One region of the Paenibacillus sp. FSL R7-0312 genome, then DNA from elsewhere that is predicted to be linked to it. Evidence: riboswitches for the same ligand, from Rfam matches in the RefSeq annotation. Region 1 holds a riboswitch; each other region holds the start of a gene.
What was found. A riboswitch is a leader RNA that binds a small molecule or an ion and turns the genes downstream of it on or off. The one in region 1 is predicted to bind cyclic di-GMP.

Region 1 (3,209 bases):
CAAAAACACTCGTGCTGGTTGCTGTCGGTACCGCGGTCGGCGTTGCTGCCGGTGTTACCGTTGGCGTCGGCGTTGCTGTTGGCACTATTGTCGGCGTTGCTGTCGGTGTTGCCGTTGGCGCTACTGTCGGTGTTGCCGTTGGCGCTGTTGTCGGCGTTGCTGTCGGTGTTGCCGTTGGCGCTGTTGTCGGCGTTGCTGTCGGTGTTGCCGTTGGCGCTGTTGTCGGTGTTGCAGTCGGCGTTGCCGTTGGCGCTGTTGTCGGTGTTGCAGTCGGCGTTGCCGTTGGCGCTGTTGTCGGTGTTGCAGTCGGTGTTGCAGTCGGTGTTGCCGTTGGCGCTGTTGTCGGCGTTGCAGTCGGTGTTGCCGTTGGCGCTGTTGTCGGCGTTGCCGTTGGCGTAGGCGTCGCTGCCGGTGTTGCCGTTGGCGTCGGCGTCACTGCCGGTGTTGCCGTTGGCGCTGTTGTCGGCGTTGCCGTTGGCGTAGGCGTCGCTGCCGGTGTTGCCGTTGGCGTCGGCGTCACTGCCGGTGTTGCCGTTGGCGTCGGCGTCACTGCCGGTGTTGCTGTTGGCGTCGGCGTCACTGAAGGCGTCGAAGTCGGTGTCGGCGGATCTTGGCCTTTATACGGAATATGGTGGGATTCTCCCGATCCTGAGAGCGAAGCTCCGATCAGGTTCCCGTTGATTTGACCATTATTAAATTGAATAGAGGCATATGGAGCCAGCACAGATCCCAAAACTCCGATACCTTCGATTTGAAGACTGGTCGCTTGACTGAAGTTATATAACACTTTACTGTTCATAGCGTTATCCTTATTTCCGTTACCATTAATTCCCGTCCCCATATTCTTCATAGTTACTGAAGTGCCGGAGATATTTACTATAGCTGTTGAGCCATCTGGAATCTTAATTCTCAACTCATTTGCACTAGACAGCTTGCTGCCCTCTACAGTAAATATGTTAACATCCGAATTTGTACCTTCCAAAAAGAAATTACCGGAGTTGGCAGTGGTAACCCCATTAACAGGCTGAGAAGCAAGCTGCTGAGATTTCTCACGAAGTAAACTAAACTCGGCTGAAAAATCTACAACATTTATTTTTTGTTGTAAGCTTCCTGTCCCCCCGCGCGGGCCGCCGCTGCCGCTATAACTCCCCCGTAGACTACATCACCCACGGTTTCTCCCTGGGAATAATACAGATTACCACCAGCGATGAGAGAGTATCCTTCCTTCGTTTCTTCACTAGTAAGACTATGTCCCACAGAGTAATTAACATTTAAATCCACGTTTCCGCCAGCAGCTAATCTGCCTTCAATATCACTATGCTTAACATCAACATCTCCCAAGATGAACACATTATACTTGGATGCATTGCCCGGCAAAGAGTTGCCCTCGGCTTTAACTGAGGTGCTCCCCAGTGAAATAATTCGGCCGCTTCCCACAATCAGAACTGCTATAAGTCCGAACACCGTAAGACGTTTGAATTTTTTTAATTGGAACATACAAGCTCACCTCACAGTTAATATAGATATAGGCCACATTTATATAACAAAAAAAGACCGCCGGAAAGAGGTTGCTCTCTTTACGGCAGTCGGACGATCGTTGCGCTCCATCGCGCTTTAGACTCCTGGACTTTGCGTCCCGTCCTTTCGAACGGTTTGCGTTTATACGTCAGTGAAAGATTAGGTTGTGAAATTATGTACTAAATCAAACTTTTATACTAATGTCTATGATATTCATTACTTTGGAACTAATTTTAGTTTATCCGCTATCAAGGCTGATTGTCAATGAAATCCTTTGAAACATCTGGTAATAGATTATATCTACCGATTCACTCCAAAGCACTGTTACAAAAGGTTTTTTTAATTGAAAACATAGCTTTCCCAGCTGAATCCTGATCCTCTCATCGCTCTCGATGGCACCGATAAGGATATTTTCAAACTATGTATAAAGAACTAATTTTAATTTTGAAATTTTAATATATACTCAAGGTCCCATGATCGTAAAGACGCAACTCTTTCTCCTTAGCACATTTGATTTTACGAGGAAATATAATATCAAATGTATATCCCATATAAAAAAGGCTGCTTTGTGGAGAACGTCTTCTCCCAAAGCAGCCTTTTCCCGATTTAGCGGTGATATCGCCAGCCTGTCGGAAAGGATCTTACGAATTGCATTTATTTACGTTTATCTGTTCTGGATCTTCTGCCGAGGAATATTCCCAATCCTGCAAGGGCTAGACCGACCAAGTAATAGGGAGCCGGACTGGACTCACCAGTCTTCGGGAGCGATGCATCCGCAGGTACATTGCCTAACGGAATCTCTTCATCAATGATTGTCACAATTGGCGTTGGACTTGGTGTTGCGCTTGGGCTTGGCGTTAGGGTTGGACTTGGTGTCACCACTAACGGCCGAGGTGTTACTGTTGTCACAGGGCCCAAAGGCAGCGGATCATCAATGATTATTGTATCTGGATTTACAATATAGCCGATTATTGGAGTCGGCGTTGGCACTACATTAATAAAGACGGGCGGTGCAGACGATGGTACTGGTGCCGGTGGTAATGTCGGTGTTGGTGTTGGTGTCGGCGTCGGTGTTGGTGTTGGTTCTGGTGTCGGCGTTGGCGCTGCCGTTGGCGTTGGTGTTGGTGTTGGTGTTGGTGTTGGTGTTGGTGTTGGTGTTGGTGTTGGTGTTGGTGTTGGTGTTGGTGTTGGTGTTGGTGTTGGTGTTGGTGTTGGTGTTGGTGTTGGTGTTGGTGTTGGTGTTGGTGTTGGTGTTGGTGTTGGTGTTGGTGTTGGTGTTGGTGTTGCCGTTGGTGTTGGTGTTGGTGTTGGTGTTGGTGTTGGCGTTGGCGTTGGTGCTGCTGTTGGCGTTGGTGTCGGTGCTGCTGTTGATGTTGGCGTTGGTTCTACTGTCGGTGTTGGTGCCGCCGTTGGCGTTGGTGTTGGTGCTGCCGTTGGTGTCGGTGTTGGCTCTGCCGTTGGCGTCGGTGTCGGTGCTGCTGTTGGCGTTGGTGTTGGCTCTGCCGTTGGCGTCGGTGTCGGTGCTGCTGTTGGCGTTGGTGTTGGTGCCGCCGTTGGCGTTGGTGTTGGTGTTGGTGTTGGTGTCGGTGTTGGCTCTGCCGTTGGCGTCGGTGTCGGTGCCGCCGTTGGCGTTGGTGTTGGCTCTGCCGTTGGTGTCGGTGTTGGCTCTGCCGTTGGCGTCGGTGTCGGTG
Region 2 (3,209 bases), 100 kb from region 1:
TCATGTGCGGCAGCGCGGACAATTTCATCCAGCATAGGTACGAGCGCATCATTGCCTTCCAGGCTGAAGCGCTTCTGGCCGACGAAGGTCTTGTGCAGGAAGGTCTCGAACTGTTCTACCTGAATCAGGCGTTTCAGCAGCTCTTTGCGTTCCGCATGGTTCAGTGGAGCAGGCGACGTCGTGGATTCCGCCTGGCTGTTGAGCCAGCGCAGCTCACGCTCGTCATGCACATGCCCGAATTCATAGGCGATGGTCTGTGTGTAGGCCTGGCGCATTCTGTGAACGGCATCCATAGCGGTATGCACGCCCTCAGGGGCATTCTCCCAGATCAGCGAAGCCGGCAGGGCATTCAGATCTTCGCGCGTCAGCTCATAGGTCTCGATCTCCAGCCATTTCGCCATCGGGTTGGTGCTCCGCTCCAGCGGATCGATATCGGCAGCCATATGGCCGTATATTCGAATGTTAGCCATTAGCTTGGAAGCTTTAACAGCTTTCTTGAGCCACTCCGTATCTCCCGAGATGGCGGGGGGAGGCGTCTTGACGGCATCCGGAGCCAGGGGAGGCGGGCCGGATACTGTGAACAGATCGCGGTAATGATGCTCTACGGAAGAAGGGTCCTTGACAAACTGCTCGTATTTCTCCTGAATGTAGCCCAGATTGGGACCGTAATACTTGCTCCAGACAGATTCGTTATAGGGCTCTTTGATGGCCATGAGTAGGTCCTCCTAACGGATAAACTCCACATGCGGTATATAGGAACACCGCTTAGCGGAGCTGCGATGTTTGCGGTTTCATTCTCATCTTATTGTGCTACTTTCCGGCAGGGTAATCAATTCATACTTTCGTGCAATCCGTTCGCAAAACGGTATGATTCAGCAGGGAATTCATACAGAACAATCATAAATTATCCGGGTGAGGCCGGAGGAACAAAATATCTTTGGAGTTAATAAAAAAATTAAGGATTTAGGTGGTTGTATATCATAGAAATGGGTAATTACTTCTATATTGTGTTATAGGATTAAATCTATTTAGTATATTTAAACTAATTTGGACCGATTGAAGATGAATTGGAATTATTTATACAAGCCATTGGCAATTTTAGCTAAGGGTCCTCACGATTTAACATAAAAAAATCCCAGAAAACGACACACTTTTCATGTAAGATCTTGTATAATGTTATTGCGGAGAACGGTTTCATCGATTCTTTCAGATCCTTTCATGTAAAGGGTCCAGTAAAGGGTAAACCTGCCGAAAGACAGGGGCACAAAGTCTCGGATCTAAAGTAGAAATACTATGATGGCCGGACTGCCTGGGGACGCGAAAATTCTAGGAGGAGATTTCTTGGATAAGTCCAACCAGGGGAATGACGAACTGCAGGCAGTTGATCTGGATTTAGAATGGGTGCATTTGCTAATGTCTGCTAAGCAGGCTGGCATCCAGGCGGACGAGATTCGGCGTTTTTTTAGTGAAAAAGCACTCCAGGCGATGTAGGGCATTCAGCATTGTACGGATACATACAGAAGAGGGCACAGCGGTGTACACGCTGTGCCCTCTTCTGTTGGAATTTACATGTTGTTTCGGGGTCCCATCAAAGTACCTGAGTAATCATCGAAGCTGCTGCCTCACTTTGTGGGGGTATTTCAGTTATCCTTCTGCTCCAGCCGCCATTTCTGATAATCAAGAAACTCCTTGAATTCACGTTTGCTTATACCAGAGGCCATCGCATCCTGTACCAGCCTGAACCATTCTCCATCAAGAACCGGTTCTGCAGTTTCTGCAACTCCGCCATACAGTAATACGTGAATGGATACTTGAAGTGCATCGGCGATTTTTTCGATAAATTGAATGGAGGGGTTGGATTGGATATTCCGCTCAACATTACTTAAGTATGATTTCGCCACGTCAGCCTTATCCGCAAGCTCGGATAAAGAATAACCCTTCTCCAGACGGAGCCTATGGATGCGGCTTCCCATGTTATCTGACACGATTACAACGCCCTCCGTACTTTTTGTTATCAGTATAACAAAAATTCGCAAAACCGACAAAAATCATTGTTCCTGACGGAAGCTGGCGGCAGTGGAGAGACAAAACGGCATATCCAGCCCGGATGAGGGAGGATATGCCGTTTTGTGTATATAGTTTAATAGCCTTATTTGGCTTCTCCCAAACCTTGCGTAGCATTGAATGTCCAGTTCAGCGCCAAGCCGTCACCCTGGAAGATATTCTGATCCTGTGTATTGTCAACGAATTCGAAAGCAATCTTGAAGGTTTTGGTTTGGGTAGCGGCGATGCCTCCCGGCAGTACACCCGCCGTTACGAGATCATAGCTGGATGTGTTCTTCAGATCCTTCAAGGAGATTTCGGACAGCACATGGCCGGTAAGCGGCCCGCTGGTGTAAGAACTGTCGAGAAGTTTGATTTTGAAGTGATCTCCAAGATCCTGGCCGGCATTATCTCCCTTCGCATCAGTTACGGTGTAGCTGGTAGCCAACGTGAGGAGCTTGATATCCAGAGTGCCGTCATTGGACAAGGTGAACGTGCGTACGGTGTAATCACCCGGTTTCAGATTGGTCAGGGCAACAGGTGTATTGAAGGAAGAGCCGAGCTTCAGCGTACCTGCCGCGAAGGTTGCCGTGCTGGTTGCTGTGGAGCTGAAGTAAGCGAAGGTGCCCCCTCCGATTAAAGACAATCCCAGTGCTGCCGATGCTACGCCAAGACCCAATGTTTTTTTGATACCCATAATTAATTTCCTCCTCGAGTATATTATGTTTTTTAAAGATCAGAGAACAGGAATGCGTGACAGGGCAGATTATTTGAGGGCGCCTTTTTCCTGATTGGCATCGAAGTTCAGGGTAAGGGCCAGCGTATCGCCTTGATAGTAGTTTTGCGGCTGGAAGGTTTCCTTGAAGGCAAACTGTACGCTCAGCTTATCTGAGGTGCCTGCCTTGATGCCCCCATTCTCTACACCAAAGATTCCGCCGAGAATTCCCTTAGCTACAAGATCCGGACTTTGCTGCTCAAGGTCGGCCAGTGAAATAACCAGGACAGGCGAAGTTACTTTATCCTTGTTAATAAGGAAGGTTACAATAATATCGTCTTTGAGATTATGGGAGCTGTTATCCCCCAGGGCATCTGTAATGACAGATGAGGTGCGCAGAACAACTTTGGGAATATTGAGGGTCCCGTCATTTTTCAATTTAAAGTCTCTT
Region 3 (3,209 bases), 380 kb from region 1:
TATCTTAAATGCCGCAAGAACAGCTTGGGCAATTTGTTCCGATTGTTCACGGGTCACATTGGGAAGTAAGGCGATGAATTCATCTCCACCCATTCTTGAGAGGATCGCATCCTGACCAAGACATTCTTGAACCCTCACAACTACCAGCTTTAATAACTGATCGCCCTTTGTATGACCGAACGTATCATTTACCATCTTAAACCGATCGACATCGATGAACAGGATTGCGGCTGTGTGACCATGGTCGTCGGCTTCCTTCAAGTAAGCTTGTAACCGTTGATTAAAGTTGACTCTATTGGGTAAACCGGTCAAGCAGTCGTAATAGGCGAGGAGTTGAATCTCAGCAAACATGCTTTGAAGTCTGGTGGCCGTATCCTTGCTGTTAGATATAAGCGTATTAATTTCTTGTATAAAGCTGCCTTTCCAGTTCACGCTCTGGTTCTCGGCTATTTTCTCAGGTAAATTAGTGGTTGTGTGGGTTAAAAGCTTAATCGGTCGAACAATGATTTCACTGATCACATTAGAAATAAAAATAAATATCAATCCACAGGCCAATAAAACACTGAATATTTTTATGTAGTAGCTATACAAGCGGTCACGATAGGGGGCAATTGGTGCCTCGACAATAACACTCCAATCACCCAGTTCCGGAATTGTCATGATCTTGAAATAGGAGGATTCTCCCCATCTGTTCATTGGATTTCTGATAGCATCCGGGAACCAGTGATACAAACCGCCAATTATTTCACTTGCTTCGCCCCTTTCTGCCCAGTTATACGGGTTCATAACGGCCAGATCATCACGAGTACTCGCAATAACCCTGTCATTCCGGTCTACGATTGTGACATTCATTAGTCTATTATTCGCCAGCTTTTTTAACTCCGTTGTAACATAGTTAAGATTGAGCACACCTACGGCCGCCCCTGTAAATTCGCCGCTAATCATAATAGGGGAGCCCACAACGACAATGGGTTCGTTAACGCAACCTCTTCCAAGAAACACATCGGAAACAACGAATTGGTGTTTTTCTCTCATATATTCAAAGTAAGGCCGATCCGAGAAGTTTAAGCCAATCGTTGACTTTCCTTTGTTATTTAGTAATGGAGAGAACAGCTTTGTAACTCCGTTGCGATCAGCAATGTATGAAGTAGTAAAATCCGGATATAACGCCAGTAGATAAGCCATTTGGCGCTGCAAGGAATCGATCTCTTCCATCCTATTCTCAGCCGCCGCCATCGATAAAGTATTCACTGCGGCAACATGAACTTCTCCCCACTCTGTAAGATCATTGCGGATGATAGCGGAATCTCGTTCAGTCTCTGACTTTATTTTTTCATTCATGTTGTGATACTGTTCATGACCGATCATCACCGTCACCAGAAGCAAAGTTATAAAGGTAAACGTGACAAATATGTTGAAAAGCACATCATGAAGAGAGCTCGACATCTTGCGTTTTTGGAATGATGGCCATTTAAGAAGAGGCAGATAAGTAAAGATTAAACTGGAAATCAATACATTTAAAATACCATTCACGGCATCCTTAAGCACAACCAGCAGGGAAGCGGTAAAATTCATATCCAGGGCATAACGATAGAATACCCATATGAGAGGCATCCCTAAAATCATCCAATATAGGCTATCAAAAAGAACAATCCTTTTCCCTCTGTAGAAGACGCCGACAAATAAAGTTTCCAGCACAAAAACAAGCATAGCGTAAGGATGATTCCAAAGAAACAACGTGTAACCATTTACAATAACCGATGCCACTAAAGCCCATTTAAGACCATATATCCGCAATATCAAAAAGGTGAATATACTACCGAAGATAAAATTGACCCCCAGCAATAGGGATAGGCTGAGCATATTACCTAGTAGTCCAAAAATAATCAGAGCTATGATAAATACAATCGACTTATTAAATATACTCACTGTTCTCCCACCTTATGAATCAGGCCCATTGCAACAAAAAAACTCTCCCGAAAAGGAGAGGTTTCCTTGCCTTCGGTAACTGGCTGGCATAACATATCCAAATTGGACATGTGATAGCCCCTGTAGTTTTGCGACCCCGTTTTTCAACGAGTGTGCCCTATTATTATTGAGATTATCTGAAAGACAATACATTATTCGACATTAATCTACAAGCTGACACTAATTATAGTTGATACTGCTGGGTGTTACAACCAATTTCTACATTTCCGTATGGCACCGTTCATATCAACTTATAGCAGGTAGGAGTGCTCAGACTGCAACGATCTCTTCTTTGGTCAAAATCGAAGGGCGGATGATGGGTATGGAAGGCGAAAACACACGCCGAAGGGGGAGCATATTTATCACGGGTTACGTGGAGGCCAAAGCCACCGGTCTCCGTATAGCCTCAGTGAAACTCACTGTATCCATTAACAGCAAGCCCCCGAAACCGCGTCACAGCAAGCCTTTTAACCACCACGTATAGTCCAAAACAGCCGCCGAAATGAAAAAAGACACCCCTAAAGGTGTCTTCACTGATACTCCATATGGAGCCGAGGGGAGTCGAACCCCTGTCCGAAGATAACGGCACATAAGCTTCTACGAGTGTAGTCACGGATTTGATGTCACCCGAGTATCGCCCCGTAACCGGCTATACGTTGGGTCAGCCTGATTGTCTTCTTCAGCTCACCGCAGGCGGAGATGAGACAGCGTATCCCACTACTTGTTAGCCCCTATCCCTGTCACATGGGCGATGCAGGGTAGAAGCACGCGCACAGTTTCTTAGGCTGCGAAAGCGTAGTTGTTTTGTTGTTTGCCGTTTAATAGGCTTTAGCGTTGATGAAGCGGACGCGTCCCCACTACTCGCTACTCATGCTCGAACTATCCCCGTCGAATCCAAGAACGGCCCCTCATTAGAAAGGGCGCTTCGGATTAACGGATCAATGACAAGCATACATGCTGATCCGGTTCACAGCTATCTTGATCAAGATGGCTGTTCAGAAGCAATAAGTTTTACTTACACAGTATAGCACATTTATCAACACTTTAACACGTAGGTTAAAGGAATTGAAGGTCGAATCTGGAACAATTGGGCGCCAGGTGGTTACCAGTCTAGCGGGCGATCTTCTGTTTGTCGCGCAGCACACGCTGGATATCACGCTGAGCATCGCGCTTCGCGGCGGAGTCGCGCTTGTCGTATTCCTTCTTACCTTTACCAAGGCCGATCAGCAGCTTGGCGTAGC
Region 4 (3,209 bases), 890 kb from region 1:
GTTCGTAAAAAATGGACCCGGCGTGGCCTGTTTTGAGGTGCTATAATGAAAACGGCTGAAAAACATAAAATTTTTCTTACATTTGCGAAAGAAGATGACTACCATGAACGAGGGGTTACAAGACCGCCTTGAGAAGTTCGGATTATCCCTTTATATGATACGTGTTACCCTTGCTGCATCACTATCCTGGCTCGCGGTACACAGCTTGTATGGCGACCGTTATCTGTACTTTGCGCCGCTGGCGGCGATTCTTATCACCCAGAGCAGTGTCAAAGCCTCGCTTGAAAAAGGGGCATACCGGCTGCTCGGTATTGTGCTAGGCGGAATCGCCAGCCTGGTCGTGGGCCGCTTCTTCGATGTTGGTGCGCTCTCGATTCTGCTGATGCTGCTGCTCGGTATAGGCGTAGCCACCGCCTGCCGGATTAATATCCAGGCCGTTTCGCAGGTTGGCGTCACTTCCGTCCTGGCGCTCACCTTCTATCAGGATGGGTACATCGTCTGGAGAGTCGCCGAGACCCTGATCGGCGTGCTGATTGCCTTAATTATAAATATGATTATCGTTCCGCCCAAGGGGTTCGTCAAGGTCAAGGACTTGGCACTGAGGGGCAGCCTGACATTGTCCGATGCCTTAACCGGCCTGACGTCCGGCGGACGGGATGCTGCCCAGGCACTGACCGCGCTTAAGCTTTCCGGTGAACTGCTTGGCAAGAGTAAGCAACTGCAGAACGAGCTTCACTTCACGCTCTCCCATTACCAGTGCCGCAAAGAGCTCGGTACACTGTCACAGGCTACCTCCCATCTTAGCAGGGTGCATTCCTACGTCAAAGGAATTTCCGAAGAGCTCTCCCTGCTTCCTGCCCATTATGCCGCAGCCGACTGGATGACAGAGGTTGTGACGGCAACGGCAGACTGCATTGCCTTATATGGTACCCGGACGCTGTCGGATGCGGAATGCGGACGTTCGCTCCCCGAGAGCCTTCGCCGCGCCCGTGATGTGCAGCTGGCCTGGTTCTCTGAGCTGCAGGGTCAATGCCCGCTCGCCGCATTCCGTGATCTTGGCGCGGTGTTCTCGCATCTGAACCGGATTCTTGAAGAGATTGAACGCGCTGATTATGCGGCAATCTCAGCTGGCGCGCAGCCCGCCAAGGCTGCACCGGCGAGCGCGATACGATTCATACAGAAGGGACTCTCCCATAAGCTATAGGCTTGGGAGAGTCCCTTTTTCCTGTGCGGTAAAGCCGAATCAGATTTAGTTCCCATCCTCATGATTTGTTCCCGTAACGACACTATGCCCTCCCGGTTCAACTGGAAGTTACACGCATTGATTTTTAGCGGATTATTGGCAGTCATAGGGCGGAAATATATTATTGTTGTACAATAATTCAATTAGCAGTAGGGTTTGAGCAACAAGGGCTCTTGCAGAAGGGGTCCTCCCATAAGCTGTAAGCGCTGGGAAACCAGTTTTCCAGACAACTTAGAGCTGCACATTTTAAGATTATTGATAAATTGGCAGAATAGAGTTGAAAAATAGCTCCTTAAGTACTAGAATTAAGCTTGTTTGCAGAAGTTCCTGCAGCGCAGGAACCAGTTATGACCTTTTTTGTCGATTACAGTCGATTTAAATCGCCTCATGCTGAGTGTATATCATTGATCTATTTCTAAAGGCAAACTTCCTGAAAGGGTAGGACGCAAAGCAATGGGCCTAAGAATGCAGAGAATCCGCGTTTATGGTCGCCAGGCTGCCAATAGAGACCACGTAAGCCATCAGTCACCGGGAGATCCCCCAGGCTTTATGATGCTCTTTTCTGTACGAATGCCATTGATTATACGAAAAAGCGAGGTTAAGCTAATGCCGCAGCAATTCATCGAACCAACCCGATATGATTTCGTGGAATCCTTGATGCTTGAACGTACGGGATTCCTGGATTCTTTCTCTGTGGAGGGCCAGACTTCCGGCGGGATGAATGGAGATAAGGATGGAATTATCCTTGTGCAGAATAATCAGATCTTCATTACTCCCCCGCTCTCTGGCGGCAAGCCAGCCCGGATCTCCGCTGTGCATCCTGTAGTGCTGAAGATCAACTGGAAGACCGTTACAGAGCCTACTGAGGTGACCTCAGCGGATCATATAACCTGGGAAATTTGCGAGAAGCCACAGTATCAGATTACCGTTTCACCTGACAAGCTCAAAGTGCATTTCACCTTGTACCGTGCAGAAAAGTACGCCTGGAATCTGGTTAATTGCCCGGCTTCCTTCGAAGCCGCAGTCCGGGCTGAACCTAACCGGGCGATGCTGCTGTCCACGCTCACTATAGAACAGATTCTCTCTTCGCTGGATAACCGCTCCATTCTGCGGAATCTGAATATCCCGGCCCTATACGCCGAACTGAACAACCCTACATATCTCCCAGTCTGTATCGTAGAAGGGAGAGCCCCGCTGCCCGGCAAGAAATCAAGGCTGCAGCTGTCCCTCCCGGAGCATACGCTCACAGGCAATGGAATGCTCCGGGAGGGAAGAACTGCGGAAGCTGCAGATTTCTTAGATTATCTCCGGTTTCCGGGAGCCCCCTTCGCCAGAGAGGGAGAGGTCTTTGCCCGCAAGTTGCCGCCAGAAGAGGGAATTCCCGGATTTGACGTAGAAGGAGGCGTCTTGCCTCCACCTCCACCCCAGGATATTTATTTCGCAGCCGGAGACCATGCACAGCTGCTTCCAAACGGAGAGATCGCGGCTCTGCGTACGGGCAGACCCCGCATCTGCGGAGACTCCGGCAGCGTCACAACCTGCGATTTCCCTGCCCTATGCCTCATCACCAAGGAAATGGCGGCAACGGCCGGTGAGATTATATTTGCAGGTGACATCGTTGTACCCTCAGATATTGAAGGCCCTATGTGTATTGAGGCGTTAGGGAATGTGTATGTCTACGGCAACGTCTGCCAATCTACAATTACGGCTACCGGCAGCATCTATATAAGCGGTCAAGTAACCGGCTGCAGCCTGCATACAGGACTTGCCGGCGTACACCAGCACCGCCTGCACCGCTTCTCCAGTCTGCTGCTGACTGAAGTCGGCGGACTGCGGGAAGCCGCCCGTCTGCTGGCCAAGAATGTAGAATCCCGCCAGCAATCCGTGAAATACGGTCTGGTGGTTATGCTGCTGCTGGAGGATAAGTACAGCCATATAGAGTGCCTGATCAGCGATCTTAAATCCG

Region 2: linked by a shared signal. The riboswitch ahead of MKX70_RS03755 (anti-repressor SinI family protein) and the one ahead of MKX70_RS33375 (choice-of-anchor A family protein) in region 1 are both predicted to bind cyclic di-GMP.
Region 3: linked by a shared signal. The riboswitch ahead of MKX70_RS04835 (bifunctional diguanylate cyclase/phosphodiesterase) and the one ahead of MKX70_RS33375 (choice-of-anchor A family protein) in region 1 are both predicted to bind cyclic di-GMP.
Region 4: linked by a shared signal. The riboswitch ahead of MKX70_RS07280 (flagellar assembly protein A) and the one ahead of MKX70_RS33375 (choice-of-anchor A family protein) in region 1 are both predicted to bind cyclic di-GMP.

The regions. Positions count from the first base shown of each region.
Region 1 is NZ_JBBORE010000001.1:780,067-783,275, forward strand. It holds partial or broken gene MKX70_RS33375 (choice-of-anchor A family protein) at 674-1,497, opposite strand; cyclic di-GMP riboswitch class I at 1,579-1,668, opposite strand; gene MKX70_RS03325 (choice-of-anchor A family protein) at 2,173-3,209, opposite strand, start outside.
Region 2 is NZ_JBBORE010000001.1:882,933-886,141, reverse strand. It holds gene MKX70_RS03760 (2-oxoglutarate dehydrogenase E1 component) at 1-713, opposite strand, end outside; cyclic di-GMP riboswitch class I at 1,229-1,313, shown strand; gene MKX70_RS03755 (anti-repressor SinI family protein) at 1,342-1,491, shown strand; gene MKX70_RS03750 (helix-turn-helix domain-containing protein) at 1,641-1,973, opposite strand; gene MKX70_RS03745 (TasA family protein) at 2,150-2,740, opposite strand; gene MKX70_RS03740 (TasA family protein) at 2,810-3,209, opposite strand, start outside.
Region 3 is NZ_JBBORE010000001.1:1,162,285-1,165,493, forward strand. It holds gene MKX70_RS04835 (bifunctional diguanylate cyclase/phosphodiesterase) at 1-1,929, opposite strand, end outside; cyclic di-GMP riboswitch class I at 2,001-2,096, opposite strand; RNA gene ssrA (transfer-messenger RNA) at 2,512-2,876, opposite strand; gene smpB (SsrA-binding protein SmpB) at 3,079-3,209, opposite strand, start outside.
Region 4 is NZ_JBBORE010000001.1:1,674,062-1,677,270, reverse strand. It holds gene MKX70_RS07285 (FUSC family protein) at 104-1,204, shown strand; cyclic di-GMP riboswitch class I at 1,654-1,747, shown strand; gene MKX70_RS07280 (flagellar assembly protein A) at 1,850-3,209, shown strand, end outside.